2 regions of the Streptococcus equi subsp. zooepidemicus genome follow, and region 2 is predicted to be linked to the other one. Evidence: predicted binding sites of a transcription regulator. Region 2 holds the regulator's gene; the other holds the start of a gene.
What was found. Region 2 encodes NrdR, which represses ribonucleotide reductase genes. Its sites were predicted from a motif close to ACACNATATATNGTGT; they were not measured.

Region 1: nrdH (glutaredoxin-like protein NrdH) is a predicted target of NrdR. The motif match lies at 3,652-3,667, and genes of this name have one in related genera.

The regions. Positions count from the first base shown of each region.
Region 1 is NZ_CP065054.1:868,890-880,002, forward strand. Features, by position in the region: gene nrdF (class 1b ribonucleoside-diphosphate reductase subunit beta) at 12-971, opposite strand; gene nrdE (class 1b ribonucleoside-diphosphate reductase subunit alpha) at 1,144-3,303, opposite strand; gene nrdH (glutaredoxin-like protein NrdH) at 3,324-3,542, opposite strand; gene I2432_RS04155 (phosphocarrier protein HPr) at 3,965-4,228, shown strand; gene ptsP (phosphoenolpyruvate--protein phosphotransferase) at 4,233-5,966, shown strand; gene I2432_RS04165 (NADP-dependent glyceraldehyde-3-phosphate dehydrogenase) at 6,168-7,595, shown strand; gene I2432_RS04170 (FtsW/RodA/SpoVE family cell cycle protein) at 8,248-9,462, shown strand; gene I2432_RS04175 (HAD-IA family hydrolase) at 9,567-10,127, shown strand; gene gyrB (DNA topoisomerase (ATP-hydrolyzing) subunit B) at 10,128-11,113, shown strand, end outside.
Region 2 is NZ_CP065054.1:1,801,672-1,812,784, forward strand. Features, by position in the region: gene dnaI (primosomal protein DnaI) at 1-708, opposite strand, end outside; gene I2432_RS08555 (replication initiation and membrane attachment family protein) at 709-1,872, opposite strand; gene nrdR (transcriptional regulator NrdR) at 1,856-2,350, opposite strand; gene I2432_RS08565 (HAMP domain-containing sensor histidine kinase) at 2,540-4,030, opposite strand; gene covR (two-component system response regulator CovR/CsrR) at 4,034-4,720, opposite strand; gene I2432_RS08575 (YceD family protein) at 4,904-5,437, opposite strand; gene htpX (zinc metalloprotease HtpX) at 5,726-6,619, opposite strand; gene I2432_RS08585 (LemA family protein) at 6,651-7,208, opposite strand; gene rsmG (16S rRNA (guanine(527)-N(7))-methyltransferase RsmG) at 7,345-8,058, shown strand; gene ktrB (potassium uptake transporter channel subunit KtrB) at 8,578-9,954, shown strand; gene ktrA (potassium uptake transporter gating subunit KtrA) at 9,964-10,638, shown strand; gene sstT (serine/threonine transporter SstT) at 10,840-11,113, opposite strand, start outside.

The sequences.
Region 1 (11,113 bases), 930 kb from region 2:
GAGAAGCTGGACTATAGTCCATAATTGTAATCGTCATCAGTCATAGCTTCAACGGTGCCAAGAAGGTAGCCGTTACCAACCTGAGAGAAGAAATCGTGGTTTGACGTGCCAGTTGAAATGCCATTCATAACGATTGGGTTGACATCATTGGCAGTGTCTGGAAATAGAGGGTCCTGACCAAGGTTCATCAAGGCTTTGTTAGCATTGTAGCGTAGGAAGGTCATCACTTCCTCGGTCCAGCCAACCTCATCATAGAGGGTCTTAGTGTATTGCTCTTCATTTTCATATAGCTGGTACAGCAGGTCATACATCCAGTCACGAAGGCTTTCTTGCTCACTGTCTGATAGTTCATTAAAGCCCAGCTGAAACTTGTAGCCGATATAAGTGCCATGAACGGACTCATCACGAATGATGAGCTTAATAATTTCAGCGACATTAGCCAGCTTATTGTTGCCCAGATAATAGAGTGGTGTAAAAAAGCCAGAATAAAAGAGAAAGGTTTCGAGATAAGTTGAGGCTACCTTCTTTTGAAGGGCACTGCCATTTTCATAAATGTCGTTGATGATCTTAGCCTTATTTTGAAGAAATAGGTTGTTGTTGGTCCACTCAAAAATGTCTTCAATTTCTTTTTTGGTGTTTAGGGTCGAAAAGATTGATGAGTAGGATTTAGCATGGACAGACTCCATAAATTGGATATTGTTAAGAACTGCCTCTTCATGCGGGGTGCGCACGTCCTTGCGGATGGCTTCGACTCCTGACTCAGACTGCATCGTATCAAGAAGGGTTAGCCCGCCAAAGACCTTACCTACTAAATCCTTTTCAACAGCAGATAATTTGCGCCAGTCATCAAGGTCATTTGACAGTGGAATACGTGTATCAAGCCAGAATTGCTCCGTCAGCTTTTCCCAGGTTGACTTGTCAATGACATCTTCGATTTCATTCCAGTTGATTGCTTCATAGTATGTGGTCATGGGTTTCTCCGATAGATTGTAATATAGGGTTAGGTAGTGCTAGGAGGAGAGCCTTGAGTGCTGGCTTTAGCGCCAGCTATTTTGCTGTGCTGGTCTATCCTTAGGACAGGTGCACCAACATCAGCTGGATACTGACATCAAGGACTGGTTCACCTTACTGCAACTCACTTGGTTAGATGACGCAGCTTTCACACTGATTAGCTCCGACTTCCTCACCGTCATCGGTAAAGGTTCGGATATAATAGATTGATTTTATCCCTTTGTTAAAGGCGTAATGTCTCAAAATCGATAAGTCACGAGTGGTTTGCTTGCTTTCTGTTTTCCATTCGTAGAGCTCCTTTGGCAATTCGCTGCGCAAAAAGAGTGTTAACGATAGCCCTTGATCAACATGCTTTGTAGCAGCTGCATAGACATCAATCACCTTTCTCATATCCATATCATAGGCAGATGTGTAGTAAGGAATGGTATCTGTAGATAGGCCGTTGGCTGGGTAATAAATCTTACCAATTTTCTTTTCCTGACGTTCCTCGATCCGCTGAGTAATCGGGTGAATCGAAGCAGAGCAGTCGTTGATATAGGAAATGGATCCATTAGGAGCAACTGCCAGACGGTTTTGATGATAAAGCCCATCAGCCATAACCGATTGACGCAGTGCTTTCCAATCTGCTGCTTGCGGAATAAAGTGATCCTTGAAAAGACTTTTAACCAGCTCTGATTTTGGCACACATTCTCCTGTGATGTATTGGTCAAAATAAGTGCCGCTAGCATACGTTGATTTTTCAAAGCCAACAAAGGTTGTCTGCCGCTCGCGAGCGATCTGATTGGATTCGACAAGCGTCCAGTAATTCATCAGCATAAAGTAAATATCAGTAAATTCGATAGATTCTGGACTGCCATATTCGATATGGTGCTGAGCCAAATAGGAATGAAGCCCCATAGCCCCAAGGCCAAAGGTATGTGCTTGACTGTTACCATTTTTAACGGTTGGGACTGCTTCGATATTAGAGGAGTCAGTGACAAAAGTCAGGGCACGTGTCATAGCTTTGATGGAACGACCAAAGTCAGGTGACGTCATCATGTTTAAGATATTAGTTGATCCCAGATTGCAGGAAATATCAGTTCCCATTTTGACGAACTCCTGCGCATCATTAATGAGACTAGGCGTTTGAACCTGTAGAATTTCTGAGCATAGGTTGCTCATGATGATTTTACCGTCAATAGGGTTTGACCTGTTGGCAGTGTCGATGTTGATAACATATGGATAGCCAGATTCCTGCTGGAGCTTGGAAATCTCCGTCTCTAAATCACGTGCCTTGATTTTCGTTTTGGTGATATTGGGATTGGCAACCAATTCGTCATACATGCTAGTAATGTCAATGTAGTTAAATGGTAGGCCGTATTCTTTTTCAACGCTATAAGGGCTAAAAAGGTACATGTCATCATTGTGACGGGCAAGCTCATAGAATTTGTCTGGTACAGTAATACCAAGTGACAATGTCTTGACCCGCACCTTTTCATCAGCATTTTCTTTTTTGGTTGACAAAAAAGCGATAATATCAGGGTGAAAGACACTTAAATACACCACACCAGCCCCCTGGCGTTGGCCTAGCTGATTCGAATAAGAAAAGCTATCCTCAAACAGCTTCATCACAGGCACAACACCAGAAGCAGCTCCGGCATAGCCCTTGATTGGAGCGCCAGCCTCACGAAGGTTGGATAGGCTAATGCCAACACCACCCCCAATGCGGGATAATTGCAAGGCAGAATTAATAGAGCGGCCAATGGCATTCATGTCATCTGTCACCTGAAGGAGAAAGCAAGAAACCAGCTCACCGCGGCGGCTTCGTCCAGCATTTAAAAAAGAAGGAGTAGCAGGCTGGTAACGCTGATTAATCATTTCAATGGCTAAGTCCTTAGCTAATGCTTCATCGCCATCAGCAAAGTAAAGGGCATTGAACAGGACGCGATCCTCTATGCTCTCTAGGTAGAAATTGCCATCGTTGGTTTTTAGGGCGTACTGCTGGTAGAATTTATAGGCTGCCATAAATGATTTAAAGCGAAAGCCCTCTGCCTCAATGCTCTTGGCTAGGTGGCTAATAAATTCAGGAGAATAGTTTTGGATAAAGGCTGATTCAATATAGTCATTGTCTACAAGATAGGCAATCTTTTCGTTGATAGAAGAAAATGACATGGTGTTAGGAATAACATTTTCAGCAAAAAAAGCCTCCAAAGCTTCTTTGTCTTTGTGAAGCGGAATGCTACCATCAACAGGACGGTTAATTTCATTGTTGAGGCGAAAATAAGAAATATCGCCAAGATCTTTGAGACTCATATCAATTGTTCCTTGTCTAGTTAAATAATATCTTTTAGTTTTGCTGGCTGAAACCCTGAGAATACTACCTGGTCTGTCTCAATAACAGGAGCAGCAGTAAAGCCAAGGCTCTTAACATAATCCACTTTTTCTGGATGCTCATCAATATTAATCTCTTGGAAAGCAGCTCCATGCTGTTCTAAAAATTTCTTAGTCATTTTGCACTGCATGCAATTGTGCTTTGAGTATACTGTAATCATTGCTCGTCCTTCCAACTATATAGTCTTTCACTCAATTTTAGGAAAAATCAAATGACTCTAATAGGATATAAAAAATGTTCCTAAAAAGCAAACGATTTATTTCGGAATAGCACAAGATATTGTGGTTGTGTGTGAGAATATTTCTAAATATTGTGTCATCCTCTCTTATCACTGATAATTGCTACAAGAGGCTTATAGTTCTTAAATGCATACTAATCAGGTTGGAAGGTTCATTTGACATTATGAAAATCATCATGTAAGAAATATTGACAACAAATGAAAATACAAGAAAACTGTTTCATGATTTTTTCTTGTTAGAACATTTAACCTTGAAAATAAAAAAGCATTGTGCTATAATCACTTATTGTAAGGGTTATCATGTGATAGCTCGAAAATACACAATTCAAAAGGAGAACCATATTATGGCTTCAAAAGACTTTCACATTGTTGCAGAAACAGGTATTCATGCACGCCCAGCTACCTTGCTAGTTCAAACAGCAAGCAAATTTGCTTCAGATATTACACTTGACTACAAAGGTAAAGCAGTAAATCTTAAATCAATCATGGGTGTTATGAGCCTTGGTGTTGGTCAAGGTGCTGACGTAACAATCACAGCAGAAGGCGCTGATGCAGATGACGCTATTGCAGCAATCGAAGAAACTATGACTAAAGAAGGATTGGCATAAGACTATGACAGAAATGCTTAAAGGAATCGCAGCCTCTGACGGTGTTGCTGTTGCCAAAGCATATCTGCTAGTTCAGCCGGATTTGTCATTTGAGACTATCACAGTCGAGGATACAAATGCAGAAGAAGCTCGCCTTGATGTTGCATTACAAGCTTCACAAGACGAGCTTTCTGTTATCCGAGAAAAAGCAGTAGAAAGCTTAGGCGAAGAAGCGGCAGCAGTTTTTGATGCCCATTTGATGGTTCTTGCTGATCCAGAGATGATCAGCCAAATTAAAGAGACTATTCGTGCGAAGCAAACGAATGCTGAAACAGGTCTAAAAGAAGTGACTGATATGTTCATCACAATCTTTGAAGGCATGGAAGACAATCCTTATATGCAAGAGCGTGCAGCTGATATTCGAGATGTTGCTAAGCGCGTCTTGGCTCATTTATTAGGTGTTAAGCTTCCAAATCCAGCTACAATTGATGAAGAAGCAATTGTTATTGCACATGATTTGACTCCTTCAGATACTGCACAGCTTAACAAACAATTTGTAAAAGCATTTGTAACAAACATTGGCGGACGTACGAGTCATTCGGCTATCATGGCCCGTACACTTGAGATTGCGGCTGTGCTTGGTACAAATGATATTACTAAGCGTGTCAAAGATGGTGACCTTATTGCTGTTAACGGTATCACTGGTGAGGTTATTATTGACCCAAGTGAGGAGCAGATTCTTGCTTTCAAGGAAGCTGGAGAGGCTTATGCGAAGCAAAAGGCTGAGTGGGCTCTGCTTAAGGACGCACAAACTGTCACAGCAGATGGCAAGCACTTTGAATTAGCAGCAAACATCGGTACCCCTAAGGACGTTGAAGGTGTCAACGATAATGGTGCTGAGGCGGTAGGTCTTTACCGTACTGAGTTTCTTTATATGGATTCTCAAGATTTCCCAACTGAAGATGAGCAATATGAAGCCTACAAGGCTGTTCTTGAAGGAATGAACGGCAAGCCTGTTGTTGTTCGTACAATGGATATCGGTGGGGATAAGGAGCTTCCTTACTTTGATTTACCAAAGGAAATGAACCCATTCCTTGGTTTTCGTGCCTTACGTATTTCAATCTCTGAAACAGGTAATGCTATGTTCCGCACACAAATTCGTGCTTTGCTGCGTGCTTCTGTGCATGGTCAATTGCGTATCATGTTCCCGATGGTTGCCCTTCTAAAGGAATTTCGTGCTGCTAAAGCCGTATTTGAAGAAGAAAAGGCTAGCTTGCTGGCTGAGGGTGTTGCGGTTGCAGACGATATTCAGGTTGGTATCATGATTGAGATCCCAGCAGCAGCAATGCTTGCTGACCAATTTGCCAAGGAGGTTGACTTCTTCTCAATTGGTACAAATGACCTTATCCAGTACACAATGGCAGCAGACCGCATGAACGAGCAAGTGTCATACCTTTACCAGCCATATAACCCATCAATCCTTCGTTTGATTAACAATGTTATCAAAGCAGCTCATGCTGAAGGTAAGTGGGCTGGTATGTGTGGTGAAATGGCAGGTGACCAACAGGCTGTGCCGCTTCTTGTTGGTATGGGGCTTGATGAATTTTCAATGTCAGCAACATCTGTGCTTCGCACACGTAGCCTGATGAAAAAGCTTGATTCAGCGAAAATGGCAGAGTATGCTCATCGTGCACTGACAGAATGCTCAACTGCTGAAGAGGTTCTTGAGCTTGCCAAAGAGTATATTACAGAAGCTTAAATAGAAATAACGAGGAGCTGGTTTTGTCCGGCTCTTTTTTACTAGAAAAATGACTAATCAGATCCAGATGAAAGCTTGCTTTATAAAGTAGTTTGATGTTTCAAGTTTTATCAGAATTTTCAGACTCTTCCTGTAGCGAATTGTTGAAATATGCTAAAAAAGTGATAGAATAATAGTACCATTATAAAAGGAGAAAAAAGTTTGGCTAAACAATATAAAAATTTAGTGAATGGTGAGTGGAAGCTCTCTGAAAATGAGATCAAGATCTATGCACCAGCAACCGGCGAGGAGTTAGGTAGTGTACCAGCTATGTCTCGTGAAGAGGTTGATCAGGTTTATGCGTCAGCTCGCGCTGCTCTTGCAGATTGGAGAGCGCTTTCTTATGTTGAGCGTGCTGCTTATTTGCACAAGGCTGCTGATATTTTGGTGCGTGATGCTGAGAAGATTGGTGCTGTTCTCTCAAAAGAGGTCGCAAAGGGTTATAAGGCTGCTATTAGTGAGGTTATTCGTACAGCAGAAATTATTAACTATGCAGCAGAAGAAGGGCTTCGTATGGAAGGCGAGGTCCTTGAGGGTGGCAGCTTTGAAGCCGCTAGCAAGAAAAAGATTGCGATCGTACGTCGTGAGCCAGTGGGACTTGTGCTTGCGATTTCACCCTTCAATTACCCGATTAACCTGGCAGGCTCAAAGATTGCTCCAGCCCTTATTGCAGGAAATGTCGTGGCTCTTAAGCCGCCGACACAGGGCTCTATTTCTGGCTTGCTTTTAGCAGAGGCATTTGCAGAAGCAGGTCTTCCTGCTGGAGTCTTTAATACCATCACTGGACGCGGCTCAGTTATTGGTGATTACATTGTTGAGCATGAGGCTGTCAATTTTATCAACTTTACAGGTTCAACGCCAATCGGAGAGCGGATTGGTAAATTAGCCGGCATGCGTCCAATTATGCTTGAGCTTGGTGGTAAGGACTCAGCCATTGTCCTAGAAGATGCCGATATTGCCTTAGCTGCTAAAAACATTGTTGCAGGTGCCTTTGGCTACTCAGGTCAACGCTGTACAGCAGTTAAGCGTGTGCTTGTTATGGAAAGCGTTGCAGACCAGCTGGTAGCAGAGATTAAGGGCTTAGTTGAGAAATTACTTATCGGTATGCCAGAGGACAATGCTGACATCACACCATTGATTGATACCAAAGCGGCAGATTTTGTTGAAGGTCTGGTTAATGATGCAGCAGACAAGGGAGCACAGGCGCTTACTGAAATCAAGCGTGACGGTAATTTAATTTGTCCTATCTTGTTTGATAGAGTAACAACTGATATGCGCTTGGCTTGGGAGGAGCCATTTGGTCCGGTGCTGCCAGTGATTCGTGTAAGCTCTGTAGAAGAGGCAATCAGCATTTCAAATCAATCTGAATACGGTTTGCAAGCGTCTATCTTTACGACTAATTTCCCACAGGCCTTTGCTATTGCTGAGAAGCTTGAGGTTGGTACAGTACACATTAACAACAAAACCCAACGTGGTACAGATAATTTCCCATTCCTAGGGGCTAAGAAATCAGGAGCTGGTGTTCAAGGGGTCAAATATTCAATTGAGGCAATGACAAGTCTCAAATCAGTCGTATTTGATATTCAATAACAAAAAAGCTAGGGTATCTTAGTTTGAAAGCAGTCGCACATTTGTGCGGCTGTTTTATTTGTGTCTCTAGTTTTAACAGCTAGCTATGCAAGAAGGTGAGTTGTCCCAACCTCAAAGATGAGATTTAAATATTTAATGATTTTGGGGTCGTAAAAAAGTTTAGAGTGTTTTGATCTCCTTAAGATGTGAGTGTACAAAGTCTCGCCAACAGCCAGTAGGACTAGCCATTGAGGTCAAGGAAGCTGCTAAAATAGCTGATGGTTCAAAAGCTTGGTGAAAGGCTTAATATCTATCATTGCTATTTTGAGGGCTTTCCATTATAATATGAATACTAGAGCTGCTTGTCGGTCTGCCTCTTGAGCTGTGAGATAGCTACTGGATTTAGTTGTTTCCTTGTGCACAAGAGGCTTATAGGCAAAGGCTGTGGCTATGCTTCTTGCTTCTTTTAGTGAAGTGTGTGAGATCTTATGAAAACTCATATAGGCTTTGGTATCTTTGCAAGAGGACTAATGGCTTGCTTTACTTGCCTTGATAGAGGGCTGGGATTGAGGGGTGATGACCTGCGGTGGTCATCTCTAGAGCTCCTTGCTTCTTTTTTTATATAGACTAATGGTTTAGACTGCTAGCTTCCTTGTTTAGAAAGTAGGACATCATGTTACCCAAGAGAAAATTAATTGATCAACGTCTTGATTATGCCATTATTTTTCCCGTTTTTTGTTTGCTAATATTTGGTCTGGTATCTGTGTATGTGGCGGCGAGTCATGATTTTCCACAAAGCCTAGCCACTGTTATGCTTCAACAGGTTCTCTGGATCCTTCTTGGAGCTTTGATTGCCTTTACCCTAATGTTTTTTAGCACAGAGATTCTATGGAAATTAACGCCTGCCTTTTATCTTTTGGGTGTGCTATTAATGGTTCTGCCACTCATCTTTTTTAGCCCTCGGCTGGTAGCTGCTACGGGGGCGAAAAATTGGATTACGATTGGCTCAACGACCCTATTTCAACCATCAGAATTTATGAAAATATCTTACATTCTGGCAATGTCTCGGTTAACGGTCTGGTTCAAGAGAAAGCAGGAGAGAAGTCGATTTTTAGATGATTGGAAGCTTTTGGGCTTATACCTTGTCTTGACGCTGCCGGTCATGGTCCTGCTAGCACTGCAAAAGGACTTAGGAACAGCTATGGTTTTTTTAGCCATCTTAGCTGGGATTATCTTAATTTCAGGGATTTCTTGGTGGCTTATTTTACCGGCCTTGGCGCTAGTATTTTTGCTGGTTTCAGCTTTTTTCTTTGTTTTTTTGTTGCCGGAGGGAAAAGAATTCCTTTTAAAAATGGGAATGGATACCTACCAATTGAATCGCATTTCAGCTTGGCTGACACCGTTTGATTTCTCAGATACCATCGCCTATCAGCAGACGCAAAGTATGATTTCGATTGGGAGTGGTGGCTTTTTTGGGAAGGGCTTTAATCAGCTTGAGCTGTCAGTGCCAGTCAGAGAGAGTGATATGATTTTTACAGTGATCGCTGAAAATTTTGGCTTTCTTGGTGCAGCTAGCTTACTGATCTTGTATTTAATACTGATTTACCGCATGCTTAGGGTGACCTTTGCATCGAATAACCTTTTTTACACCTATATCTCAACCGGCTTTATCATGATGATACTATTTCATATTTTTGAAAACATTGGCGCAGCAGTTGGTCTGCTGCCTTTGACCGGTATTCCACTTCCCTTTATTTCTCAGGGCGGCTCCTCGTTGATTTCAAATCTGATTGGGGTCGGTCTGATCCTATCGATGAACTACCAGCACGTCCTTGCTCATGAAAAGCAAAGCGAGCATGAGCTTAGCAGAAGCTCACGTTATGTTTAAGAGGCATGTTTGGCTCTTGTTCGGTTAGAATGAGCTGCCAATCAGCCTTTTTTTATTTGTTTAATCGCTATAAAAATAAAGAAAAATATGTTATAATTAAGGTTATGAATTATCATGATTATATTTGGGATTTGGGCGGCACTCTCTTGGATAACTATGAAATTTCTACCCAGGCTTTTATTGAGACGCTGCATTTTTTTAAGCTGTCTGCAAGCCATGATGCCGTTTACCAAAGGCTTAAGGAATCAACAGCAACCGCCATTCAAGTATTTGCTCCCAACGAACCGCAATTTTTACAATATTACAAGGCGAACGAGGCTAAGAAATTAGCCAATCCTATTTGGTGCCTAGGTGCAAAGGATATTCTAAAAAGGATTGTGGCATCAGGCTCGCGCAATTTTTTAATATCCCATCGTGATCATCAGGTCAATGATTTGCTGGAGCAGGCTGGGCTTTTAGGCTATTTTACCGAGGTTGTTACCGCCTCAAATGGCTTTGCCAGAAAGCCTAACCCTGAGAGCTTGCTTTATTTGAAGGAAAAGTACCTAATCAGCAAGGGCTTAGTGATTGGTGATCGCAGACTTGATATAGAAGCAGGACAAGCAGCAGGCTTTGATACCCTGCTTGTTGATGGCAGAAAAAACCTATTGGAGATAGTAGATTAGATGGTTGAAGAAAATAAACAATTAGAAGACAAGGCTCAAGAGTATGACGCTAGCCAAATTCAGGTCTTAGAGGGGCTCGAGGCTGTTCGCATGCGTCCTGGAATGTATATTGGCTCAACTGCCAAGGAGGGCTTACATCACCTAGTTTGGGAGATCGTTGATAATTCTATCGATGAAGCCTTGGCAGGCTTTGCCAGCCATATTCAGGTTTTTATTGAGGCAGATAATTCTATTACAGTTATTGATGACGGACGTGGTATCCCAGTTGATATTCAAGCCAAGACAGGCCGGCCTGCTGTAGAGACTGTTTTTACAGTTTTGCATGCTGGTGGAAAGTTTGGCGGTGGTGGCTACAAGGTTTCCGGAGGACTTCATGGTGTAGGCTCCTCAGTTGTTAATGCCTTATCCACACAGCTTGATGTTCGTGTCTATAAAAATGGGCATATCCATTATCAGGAGTTTAGGCGTGGTGCTGTAGTAGATGATCTAGCCATTATTGGAACGACTGATGTTACAGGGACAACAGTGCATTTTACACCTGATCCAGAGATCTTTACAGAAACAACAGAATTTGACTATCAGGTCTTGGCAAAGCGTATTCAGGAGCTGGCCTTTCTTAATCGTGGCTTAAAAATCTCAATCACAGATAAACGAGCTGGCCTTGAAAGAGAGGAGCATTTCCATTACGAGGGCGGTATCGGCTCTTATGTTGCCTTTTTAAATGACAACAAGGAGGTCATCTTTGATACTCCGATTTATTCTGATGGTGAGCTGGAGGGGATAACAGTTGAGGTGGCGATGCAGTACACTACAGGTTACCATGAGACTGTTATGAGCTTTGCCAACAATATTCACACACATGAGGGTGGTACCCATGAGCAGGGCTTTAGAACAGCTCTGACGCGCGTGATTAATGACTATGCTAAGAAGGCTAAGATTCTCAAGGAAAACGAGGACAATCTGACAGGTGAGGACGTCCGCGAGGG
Region 2 (11,113 bases):
CACCTCATCACGCACCCATGAGGTCGCCTGCTCTGCACCAATATCATCTAAAATTAAAACAGGGACATGCTTGATGGCATCAATCTCTTCTTTGACAGAGCCATTTGAAATGGCATTTTTAACATCAATCGTAAAGCTAGGAAAATGAAGAAGAGTTGTTGATACACCCTTTTTTTCAGACAATTCATGTGCCATAGCAGCCATCAGATAGGATTTCCCGACCCCCATATCGCCATAAAGGTAGAGACCCTTTTGCTCTGCCGCTGGATACTGCTCAACAAAATCCAAAAGCTCTGAAAACACCTGCATACGACTGGCATTGTTAACATCAACAGCTGACAAAGAAACCCTACGATAAGATCTTGGCAGACTAACCAAATGAATCCGATCTGCAATAGCTGCCTGCCTTTGGGCTTCAACAAGCTCTCTTGTCTCTAGGTAAGACACGTCTGCATAGCCCTCGTTCATGACCAAAATGGGCTGATAGCCCTTAGCAATATAGGTCTCATCACCTGTCTGGTATTTCCGGCGCTCAACTAAAAACTGGTTGAACTTTGATAAACTCAGCTTTATTTCTGCCTGAGATAGCTGGTGAGCCTTGATAAACTCAGCCACCTCCTGATCAGCAAGTATAGCCTCAATCAGCTCAGCACTAGCTACACGACTAGCCTGTCCCAAATGCTCTACCATTTTCCCGATCTTTTCCATCTAGTCACCACTCTTTCCTAGGTTCTCCAGCCTTTTTAAGGCAGCCTGCTTAAACTGCTCTAGCTTTGCCTGCTCTTCCTGACTTGTTTTTTCTTGATAATCCGGATTGCTCCACTTAGGCACATTGGACTGCTGTGACTTTGCCTGCTGCTTACGCTCACCAAAGGCGCGTGTCTTGATAATAGCAGCCTCTGCTGTCAAAATCTGCTGGTAAGCAAAATCATTTGCCATTTTCATCAGATAAGTCTTGTGAAGATTAGCTGACTTGGTCTTATTGAAGGTATATAATACCATAATATTGATGACCTCGTCTAAGAAATTCATGCGAGCTAGAGTAAGCAACAGATCCTTTTCGTCCTTTGTGACTCTGGCTCGCCTAGCTTTTTTGATCTTCTCCAAAAAGACAAGTGGGGTGTCCTGCTTAGACTCTCTAAGAATAACCTGCTCAGCCGGTGAGAAAGTCTCTGTATTATTTTGAAGACCCTCTTGCTGCTTCTTGACCAGCATGCGCTCTGGGCGAATACTGCCGCCGACTGCTGTTGCCTTAGCCAGCTGATAGGTATCAAACCAAGTTAGGTGGTATTGCTCAGAAATACTATAAAGACTGATAACGTCCTTTTGATGATTCTCAAACCTAAGGCCGTCACGCCGCATTAGCTGCTGAAAGCTGTCTAAATCAAAATTTATCTTTGATGGCTGAGGCTGCTTGAGCTCCTGAGAGTCTATTCCAAAAACATCTGAAAAGGTCTTTGAGATATTTCTAGCCTGGTTGGGAATCACCATTTGCAGGTCCAAAACCGCTACATCTCCAATCTTTTGCTCTAAAAGCCTACGATAAATTGGGTTATTTAAAAAGGCTTCCCTGCCCAAGGGCTGATGCAGCTTAATCAGATAAGCCTCTGGCAGCTGATACAAAACCAGCAAATCAATAGCTGTCAGCATAACCAAGGCTTCCTCTAAGCGCCTCATTCCAAACTGCAGATGGTTTAAAATATCACTAAATTTGTGGGCTCCTGAGCCATCGTCAAAAAAGTGAACCAAATACTGATAAACTGCCACTGCGTCATTTCCAATAATAGGAAAATACAGCTGAATCAGGCTGCTTGAATCGTATTGAACCTGATTATGCTTAATATAAGAAAAGGTATCAATAGGCTTCATCATCTACACTGCTCTTCTTTTTTCCTCTAACACGATTAGTAATCTGCTGTAGGAGCTCTTCAATTTCGTCTAAATCCTTAAAGCTTTTATAGACACTAGCAAAACGGACATAGGTAATCTCATCAAGCTCTGCTAATTCCTCCATCACCAGATTGCCAATAACAGTGCTTGACACCTCATTTTCATAGGCTGTACGAACCTTCTGCTCAATGCGAGAAATGAGATTTTCAATGTCAGTACTTGACACCGGACGCTTTTGGGCACTTTGAACAACGCCATTTAAGATTTTATCTCTTGAAAACTGCTCCCTAGTCCCGTCCTTTTTGATCACTAGTAATGGAAGCTCTTCTAAGCGCTCAAAGGTTGTAAAGCGCGTGTGACAGCTTTCGCATTCTCTGCGGCGACGAATCGTATTGCCATCTTCTGCCTGTCTACTATCAACAACACTTGACTTATTATAGTTACATTTCGGACAACGCACGCAAACACCCCAATTCTATCGTTAATCTAATACCCTATTTTACCATAATTTTAGGGATAACAAAAGAATAGACAAGCACTCAGGTTTGCCTCCAAGACCTCTCCTTCTCTGATAAGCACCTCATCATCAAGCCACACACCAGAGCAGTCAAAAGCCTGAGCATCTACTAGATACTCAGGCAGGTATGAGCTATAAGCCTTGATGATCAGCTAAGGGAATCCGCAAAATAAAGACAGAACCTTTATTTAGCTCACTCTCAACCTCCATATGTAAATGGTAGCCATCAACAATTTGCTTTAAAATGGATAAGCCAATTCCAAGGCCTGCTTGGGTGCTGGTTCGATTTCTGGACCTATCGGTGCGGTAGAAGCGCTCAAAAATATGCTTAATGTCCTCTTCTGAGATCCCCTCACCTCTGTCCTTGACCTTAACCACAGCCTCCTTACTAGCATTGACTGATAATTCTATAACGATTTTCTTTTCTTTTCTAGAATATTTGACCGCATTATCAATCAAAATCATCAGGGCCTGCTCAAAATGATTTTTATAAATCTTGGCTAAGGTTCTTTGATTTTCAGAATACCAGGTAAAGTCAAAATCCTCACGCAGGACCCTAAAATTACCAACAACGGTCTCAATAGAGCCCTCTAGGGTAGTTGTATCGTTTTGATGCCCCTCAAAGGATCCCTGTACTCGGATCATATCAAGCATGTCATTGATCATGATAGCCATCCGGTCGACCTCATGCGCAGCTGCGGTAAGGCTTTCATCTAAAATAGCACTATCGTCCTTGCCCCAGCGCTGCAATAATCCAATATGCCCCTTGATAATGGCAACTGGCGTGCGCAGCTCATGGCTAACATCACTGATAAACCTCGATTGCAATCGTGTATGCGTCTCAATCTTATCAAGCATTTTATCAAAGATAACGGACAATTCCTCAATTTCATCACCCGAGGAAATACCCGAGCGCAGCATTAGATTATCTGGATTTTTGGAAATTGTCCGCATCACATCATGAAGATTGTTCAGAGGCTTCAAGAAATTGCGTGTGACAATTAAGATAATGAAATACGCCAGACCAACCCCAAAGAGCTCAACCACCAAAAGCCAAAAGAAAAGGCGTGCTCTGATCATATAGTAGTTTTCCAAGTCATGGAAAACCTGAACATAGCCTACAAACTTCCCTGTCTTATTAGAGTAGACCTTCTGAGTCATTGAAAAGCCCTTGTATTGCTCCTCAATGTGGTCCTTGGTTACCTTACCAATAGTTCCGTTTAAGCCTGGCGAGGCCTCTTCGTCATCTGTTGTGAAGATCATTTGCTTATCAACATTGTAGACGTAGATATCCTCATTGGCATTGAGCGTATTGGTAATATCTCGTTCACTTCTGATAATACGACTACCATTTGCGTCATCAATCTTTAAATGCGTTCTATCGTTTTTATAGAGAACCTCTGCTAAATTCTCTAACGTAAAATTAGAGTCCACCTCAGAAAGACGAACTCTAACAATGTTAACAGCCTGAAAAATAGTTTGTTTTTCTCGTTTCAACAAAAAGTAGTTTGTCGAAATATAAGCGAGTAGGGTAAAGGCAGAGAAAATGCAAAAGAAGAGAACGAAAAAAAGATTCGATAAACGTTTTGGTAACGATTTCTTATATTTTTTCTGCTTTGCCATCAATTATTTCTCGCGAATCACATAACCCATTCCACGAACAGTTTGAATGTAAGATTCTTTCCCAGGGATATCTATCTTCCCACGAAGGTAACGAATATAAACATCAACAACATTGGTCTCAACAGCCTCGTCATATTTCCAAACGTTAGACAAGAGCTCCTCACGAGTCATGACACGATTCATGTTTGTCATCAAAATATTAAGCAGGTCATATTCACGCTTAGTCAGTGAAATCTCGTCATCACCGCGATTGACAGAGCGGTTTTGAGGGTTTAAGACTAAGTCGCGGTAAACGCCTTGACTAGGAGTCTTTTTCTCTGACTCAATGTCCTGACGACGGAAGATAGCACGAATACGTGCCAGCAATTCTTCAATGGCAAATGGCTTCACGATGTAATCATCAGCACCACGATCCAAGCCGGCTACAACGTCCATAATAGAATCACGCGCTGTCATCATCATGATGTAAGTCGTTTTTTCTGTTTGCAAACGACGTGTCACTTCAAACCCGTCCATCTCAGGAAGCATCAAATCAAGAAGGATTAAGTCAAAGTCCTTCTCTAGGGCTGTCTCCAAGCCCTCACGACCATTAACCTCAACGGTTACCTCGTAACCCTCATGCTGTAGCTCAAGTGAAACAAATCTTGCAAGATTCTTTTCATCTTCGATAATTAAAATTTTCTTTGTCATTACACCAATCCTTACTTCCTGTATCACAGCCCCTTATCAGCTATGTACAAGATTCATCCATTTTATATTAATCAAGTATTGCTATTTAGTCATCAAAATGACTAATATGCCGTATATTTATAAAGTATACCAGACAACCGTTCTTTTTTCAAATAAAAAATACAGACATCTTTAATGTTTTTTCTACTCGTCAAAAAGACCCTGTAAACCTGCAAAAGGATTATTGTTTTTTGCCTTTTCCTTCTGCTGGGCCTGGTATTGCTCCTCAGTTAAGATTGCCCAATCCTCCCCTGTCGGCAAGGCTTGTGAGTCCTTTTCAGCCTCTGTCAACACCTGCAAGGGAATCGCCAACAAAATATTGTCAATAATACTCTCTTCAAGGTCAAGCTGACCCTCTGACAAGACCAAGACAAGGTTTTCATCAACCATTTCCTGCTTGCCTGCCACATCTGCTTCCTCGATAAAAAGCTCCTGAACCGTCTGCATCTCATCTAAGACAACAGGCGTCATGGAACGACTCGAGGGCAGAGTGATCTGATAGACCAGCTGATATTCTAATAGATACAAGCCGTCATCAAACTGAGCCCTCCCCGAAGCCCTGACGTCCTTAATATCTATAATTTGCGGATCACGCATAAGTAGCGCTTCCTTGACATCGTACTCTCTCTCAAAGCGAATGCCTTCCGGCCGCTTTCTAATATCTGAAACAGATAACATGCTTTCTCCCAATAAAACACTTCCTAATAAAACTCTAATCTATTTTTACTATTATATCAAGAATTTGTCAATAGCTTTATGACAAATTCATAACATTTTTTAACATTAAGTCTGGATACAAATAAGTATTGACAAGCCAACAATCAAATGTTTAACCATAAATACCCTATGAAAATAGCCCAAATTCCTATAAAAGTCTTAAAAAATATCAGGGTCAAAAAAATTAATTAATGATGTTTTCTGAACATTATGACTAACAAAAATGAGAGCTGAGCCAGCCTCAAGCTCTCACATATGCTTCAAGCGTTCAATTCTATCTTCAATTGGCGGATGGGTACTAAATAAAGCGCTAAGCTTTTCTTTTTTTCTAGGCTCATTGATGTATAAGGCTGCGCTAGCATCATCTACTGGATGGGTCATAGGCTGTGAATTGCTTAGCTTTTGCAGAGCCCTAATCATGCCCTCTGGGTTTCTGGTTAACTCAACAGAGCTGGCATCTGCCAGATACTCTCTTTGGCGAGAAATAGCTAATTGAACCAGAGAGGCCGCAAGAGGAGCTAAGATGAGTGACAAAATTGAGAAAATCAACATAATAGCACCAAAGCCATTATCGCTACGATCGTTATCACGTCTCCTACCACCGCCATACCACATCATGCGCCCACCAATGCTGGAAATCAGTGTGACAGCACTAGCTAAGGCAACTGCAATGGTGGATATCCGAATATCATAATTACGAATATGGCTGACCTCATGCCCAATAACGGCTTCTAGCTCCTCACGATTCATCACCTTTAGTAGACCAGTGGTTGCGGCAACAGCTGCATTTTGAGGGCTGGAGCCTGTGGCAAAGGCATTCAATGAAGGATCATCAATGATAAATACTCTTGGCATTGGAATCTGAGCAACCAAAGCCATATCCTCAACAATGTGAAAGAAATCAGGAGCATCGTTTACTGTGATTTCCTTAGCCTTATTCATTCCCATAACCAGGCTGGTTGACTGAAAAATCATGCTAAAGGCATAAATAGTACCAATAATCAGAGCAAAGGCAGCCCCCAGCTGATAGCTGTCAGCCAGTAAATAACCAGCAGCAGCGCCAATCACTACCAGTAAGACAAAAAAGGCAAAAAGCAGGATAACTGTTCGTCGTTTATTTTGTGAAATTTGTTGATAAAGCATTGATGTCCTCTTCTGACCTTGATTAGCCGCATTAGACTGTAAAGTCTACCTTTGGAACCTCTTTTTCAGCCTCAGGAACCTGTAAAAACTCACTTGGCTTGAAGCCAAAGCATTTGGCCACAAGATTGCTCGGAAAGGTTTCTAGCTTAAGGTTATAATGCGACGTTGTTGTATTAAATAATTGACGCGAATAAGAAATTTTATTTTCTGTATTGGTTAATTCCTCTTGTAATTTTAGGAAATTACTATTGGCCTTTAAATCTGGATAGCTCTCTGCAACTGCAAATAGGCTAGTAACCTGCTTGCTCAATTCATTAGAGGCTGCCATTGTGGCCTGTGGTGTAGTAGCGTCAGCCACACGTGATCTGAGACTAGTAATCTTTTCTAAGGTTTTCTCCTCATAGTTGGCATAGCCCTTGACCGTCTCAACAAGGTTCGGAATCAGGTCATTGCGACGCTTTAGCTGCACGTCAATCTGACTCCAAGCTTCCTTTGTATGCATACGAGCTTTAACCAAGCCATTATAGCTAACCATCAGCCAAACAACCAGCACACCGATAAGAGCTAATATTACTAAAAACATTGGCATTGCAATTCTCCTTTAATCTTTGTGTCTCAATTATAGCAATTTTCAGTTTAATAGCAAGTATTGAAGGAGCTTTTCAGCAGTTTTCTGCTATTTTATGCTAAAATAGTAGCAATTAATTAAAATATAGAGGATATATATGACACCCCAAGCCTTTTACCTTGCCCTAGAGCAAGCAGGATTTGCTCTGACAAATCATCAAAAAGAACAATTCGACACTTATTTTAAGCTTCTGGTTGATTGGAATCGTAAGATCAACCTAACAGCCATCACTGAAGAAAATGAGGTCTATCTCAAGCACTTTTATGACTCTGTTGCTCCACTTTTACAGGGATACATTCCAAACGAGCCTCTCAGGCTGTTAGATATTGGGGCTGGAGCGGGCTTTCCAAGCATTCCTATGAAAATTATGTTCCCAAAGCTTGATGTTACCATTATTGATTCTCTCAATAAGCGCATACATTTTCTTCAGCTCCTTGCTAAAGAGCTAGGATTAGAGGGAGTACATTTCTATCATGGTAGGGCAGAGGATTTTGGACAAGACAAGCAGTTTCGCGGACAATTTGATTTGGTAACTGCTAGGGCTGTTGCCCGCATGCAGATCCTGTCTGAGTTAACCATTCCTTTTTTAAAAATCAAGGGAAAACTGATTGCTTTAAAGGCACAGGCAGCAGACCAAGAATTAGAAGAAGCTAAAAAGGCACTTCAGCTACTCTTTGCTAAGGTGCTTGATCATCAGCCCTACCAGCTCCCTAATGGAGATGCCCGCTATATCACCCTTGTCGAAAAGAAAAAGGAAACGCCAAACAAGTACCCTCGAAAAGCCGGTATTCCTAATAAAAAACCATTGTAAGAGGCTATAGAATGCTGCTTCAGGCAGCCTTGATCAAAGGCTGTCTGAAACATTTTTTGAAGTAGCGTCCTTGATACACTAGCCTAGCTTCTAATGGCTGGCAGTAGGGAGCTGAGGCTATGACCATAGCTAATGATGACCACGCAAGTTAGGTGCCAGCCTTGAGTGATATAGATAGATTGGCCCTATAGGACCCTGTCAAGACTACTTTTGATACTTTACGACGTCAAGCCTCTTTGAAGCCTAGCAAAAAAGCATGGGCTAGAGCGAGCTCACAATTCTGCTTTCTACTGTGCAACAATGACTAAAGCTTTTAGGATTTTAGAAAACATTAGTCAGCGCTTTTAAGCTCTAGGCTAAAAGCTTAAGCCTGACATGTCAAAGAAAGCTATTGTTCCTTAGAGTATTTTAGAAAGGTATTATCGTAAACAGGGGCTGCTTCAGTCTAAAGCTAGGTTACTGCTTAGCTTTTTCAATGTATTTTTGATATGATAGTATGAGATATTATTAGGAGGAATCATGAAACGCTCATTTTTCAAGTCCTTATCGGTGACCCAGCGGCTAACCTTTAGCTTTGCGATTGTCATTTTGATAGGCAGTCTCTTGTTATCCATGCCTTTTACCCACTACAGCAATGGTCCTAATACGGTTTACCTTGATCATTTTTTCAACGTGGTGTCAATGGTCTGTGTAACTGGACTTTCTGTCGTTCCTGTTGCAGATGTCTACAATGGCATTGGTCAGACAATTGCCATGATGCTCATGCAAATTGGCGGACTTGGATTGGTCACTCTGATTGCGGTCAGCACCTTTGCACTCAAGCGCAAAATGCGTTTAAGTGATCAAACCTTGCTCCAATCCGCCCTCAATCGTGGTGACAGTAAGGACTTAAAAAAATACCTCTTTTTTGCCTATAAGGTCACCTTCTCACTGGAGGCCTTTGCTGCCTTGGTTATCATGACTGACTTTATCCCTCGCTTCGGCTGGAAAAATGGTATCTTTAACAGTATCTTTCTGGCTGTCTCTGCCTTTTGTAATGCAGGCTTTGATAATCTAGGATCATCTAGCTTAAAGGACTTTGTGTTAAACCCTACCATCAATGCTATTATCACCTTCTTAATTATTTCTGGCGGACTTGGCTTTGCTGTTTGGGTGGATTTAGGCACTGCCTTTAAAAAATACTTCTTTGAAAGGCCTCACTGCTATGGCATCACCTTTAAAAAGTTTTCTAATCAGTCACGCTTAGTGCTGCAAACAACCCTAGTTATCCTTGTTTTAGGCACCTTTTTATCATGGTTTTTGGAAAAGGACAATCTCAATACTATTGCCAGATACAATCTACCGCAGCAGCTGATGGTGTCCTTTTTCCAAACGGTAACCATGAGAACTGCAGGCTTTGCGACTATTTCTTATAATGATACCTTGGCTCCTACCAATATTCTTTATATGATTCAGATGGTCATCGGTGGAGCTCCAGGTGGTACTGCCGGAGGAATCAAAATCACAACTGCTGCCATCACCTTTTTATTGTTTAAGGCAGAGCTTTCCGGTCAATCTGAGGTAACCTTTCGTAACCGTATCATCGCCAACAAGACCATTAAGCAAACCATGACTGTTTTGATTTTCTTTTTTGCAGTCTTGATGATTGGCTACATTCTACTGCTAAGCGTGGAGCCAGATATTGCTCCTATTCCGCTTTTATTTGAATCCATTTCAGCTATTGCAACGGTTGGGGTCTCAATGGACATCACACCACATTTATCAAGTGCAGGACGATTAATCATTATTGTGCTGATGTTTGTTGGTCGTGTCGGACCGATTACTGTTTTGATTAGTCTAATTCAACGTAAAGAAAAAACCATTCAATATGCCACTACTGATATTTTAGTGGGTTAAGGAGAAATCATGTTAAAACGAAAAACTGTTGGTGTTCTTGGTCTAGGGATTTTTGGCCGCACCGTTGCCAGAGAATTAAGCAATTACGACCAAGATGTCATTGCCATTGATATTAGAGAAAGCCACGTGAAAGAAATTGCTGATTTGGCTACCAAGGCAGCTGTTGGAGATATTACTGATAAGGATTTTTTAATCGCAGTAGGGGTTGAGCAATGTGACACAGTTGTCATCGCATCAGGAAACAACCTAGAGTCCTCTGTGCTAGCTGTCATGCACTGTAAAAAATTAGGGGTCCCAACCATTATTGCAAAGGCTAAAAACAAAATTTTTGAAGAGGTTTTATATGGCATTGGAGCAACCAAGGTTATCACTCCTGAAAGAGACTCTGGAAAGCGAGTGGCCTCAAATCTCTTACGCCATCACATTGAGAGCATTATCTACCTAGAGCATGGGATTTCCATGATCGAATTCACCATTCCTAAGAGCTGGGAGGGCAAATCGCTCTCAGAGCTTGATGTTCGTCGAAAATACGAGCTTAATATTATTGGCATGCGTCAAAAAGAGGTCAAAACCCTAGACACCAATGTTCAGCCCTTTGAACCACTTGAGGCTGACACCATTATTGTTGCTATCGCTAACGATCATACCTTTGAAAAGTTTGACTACCTAGGCTACCTCAAATAACATAACGGGTCTGGGACAAAAGCCTGACCTAAAATAAACGAACAAGTCTAGTTTTCAGAGATTCCGAAAACTAGACTTGTTCGCTTTTTTAATGCATGAGACTAGGTCATAAAGTATATTAGGTTAAGACTTTCTAAAGTGCAGCTCTTTTTGTCCCAGCCTCTTTTTTACTAATAAACTGTATTAACAGAGCTATTAAGGCTAGGCCTTCTTTTGCTTCCAGAAGGCCTTTTCAGCAATGGCTGTAAAGAGGACATCAGTTGATGAGTTGAGGGCTGTTTCACAAGAATCCTGAATCACACCAACAATAAAGCCAACTCCAACAACCTGCATAGCCAAATCACTTGAGATCCCAAAAAGACTACACGCCACCGGGATAAGAAGGAGAGAGCCTCCCGTAACACCTGAAGCACCACAGGCTGAGATAGCCGCAACCACACTCAAAAGCAGGGCAGTCAGAAAATCAATCTGAATA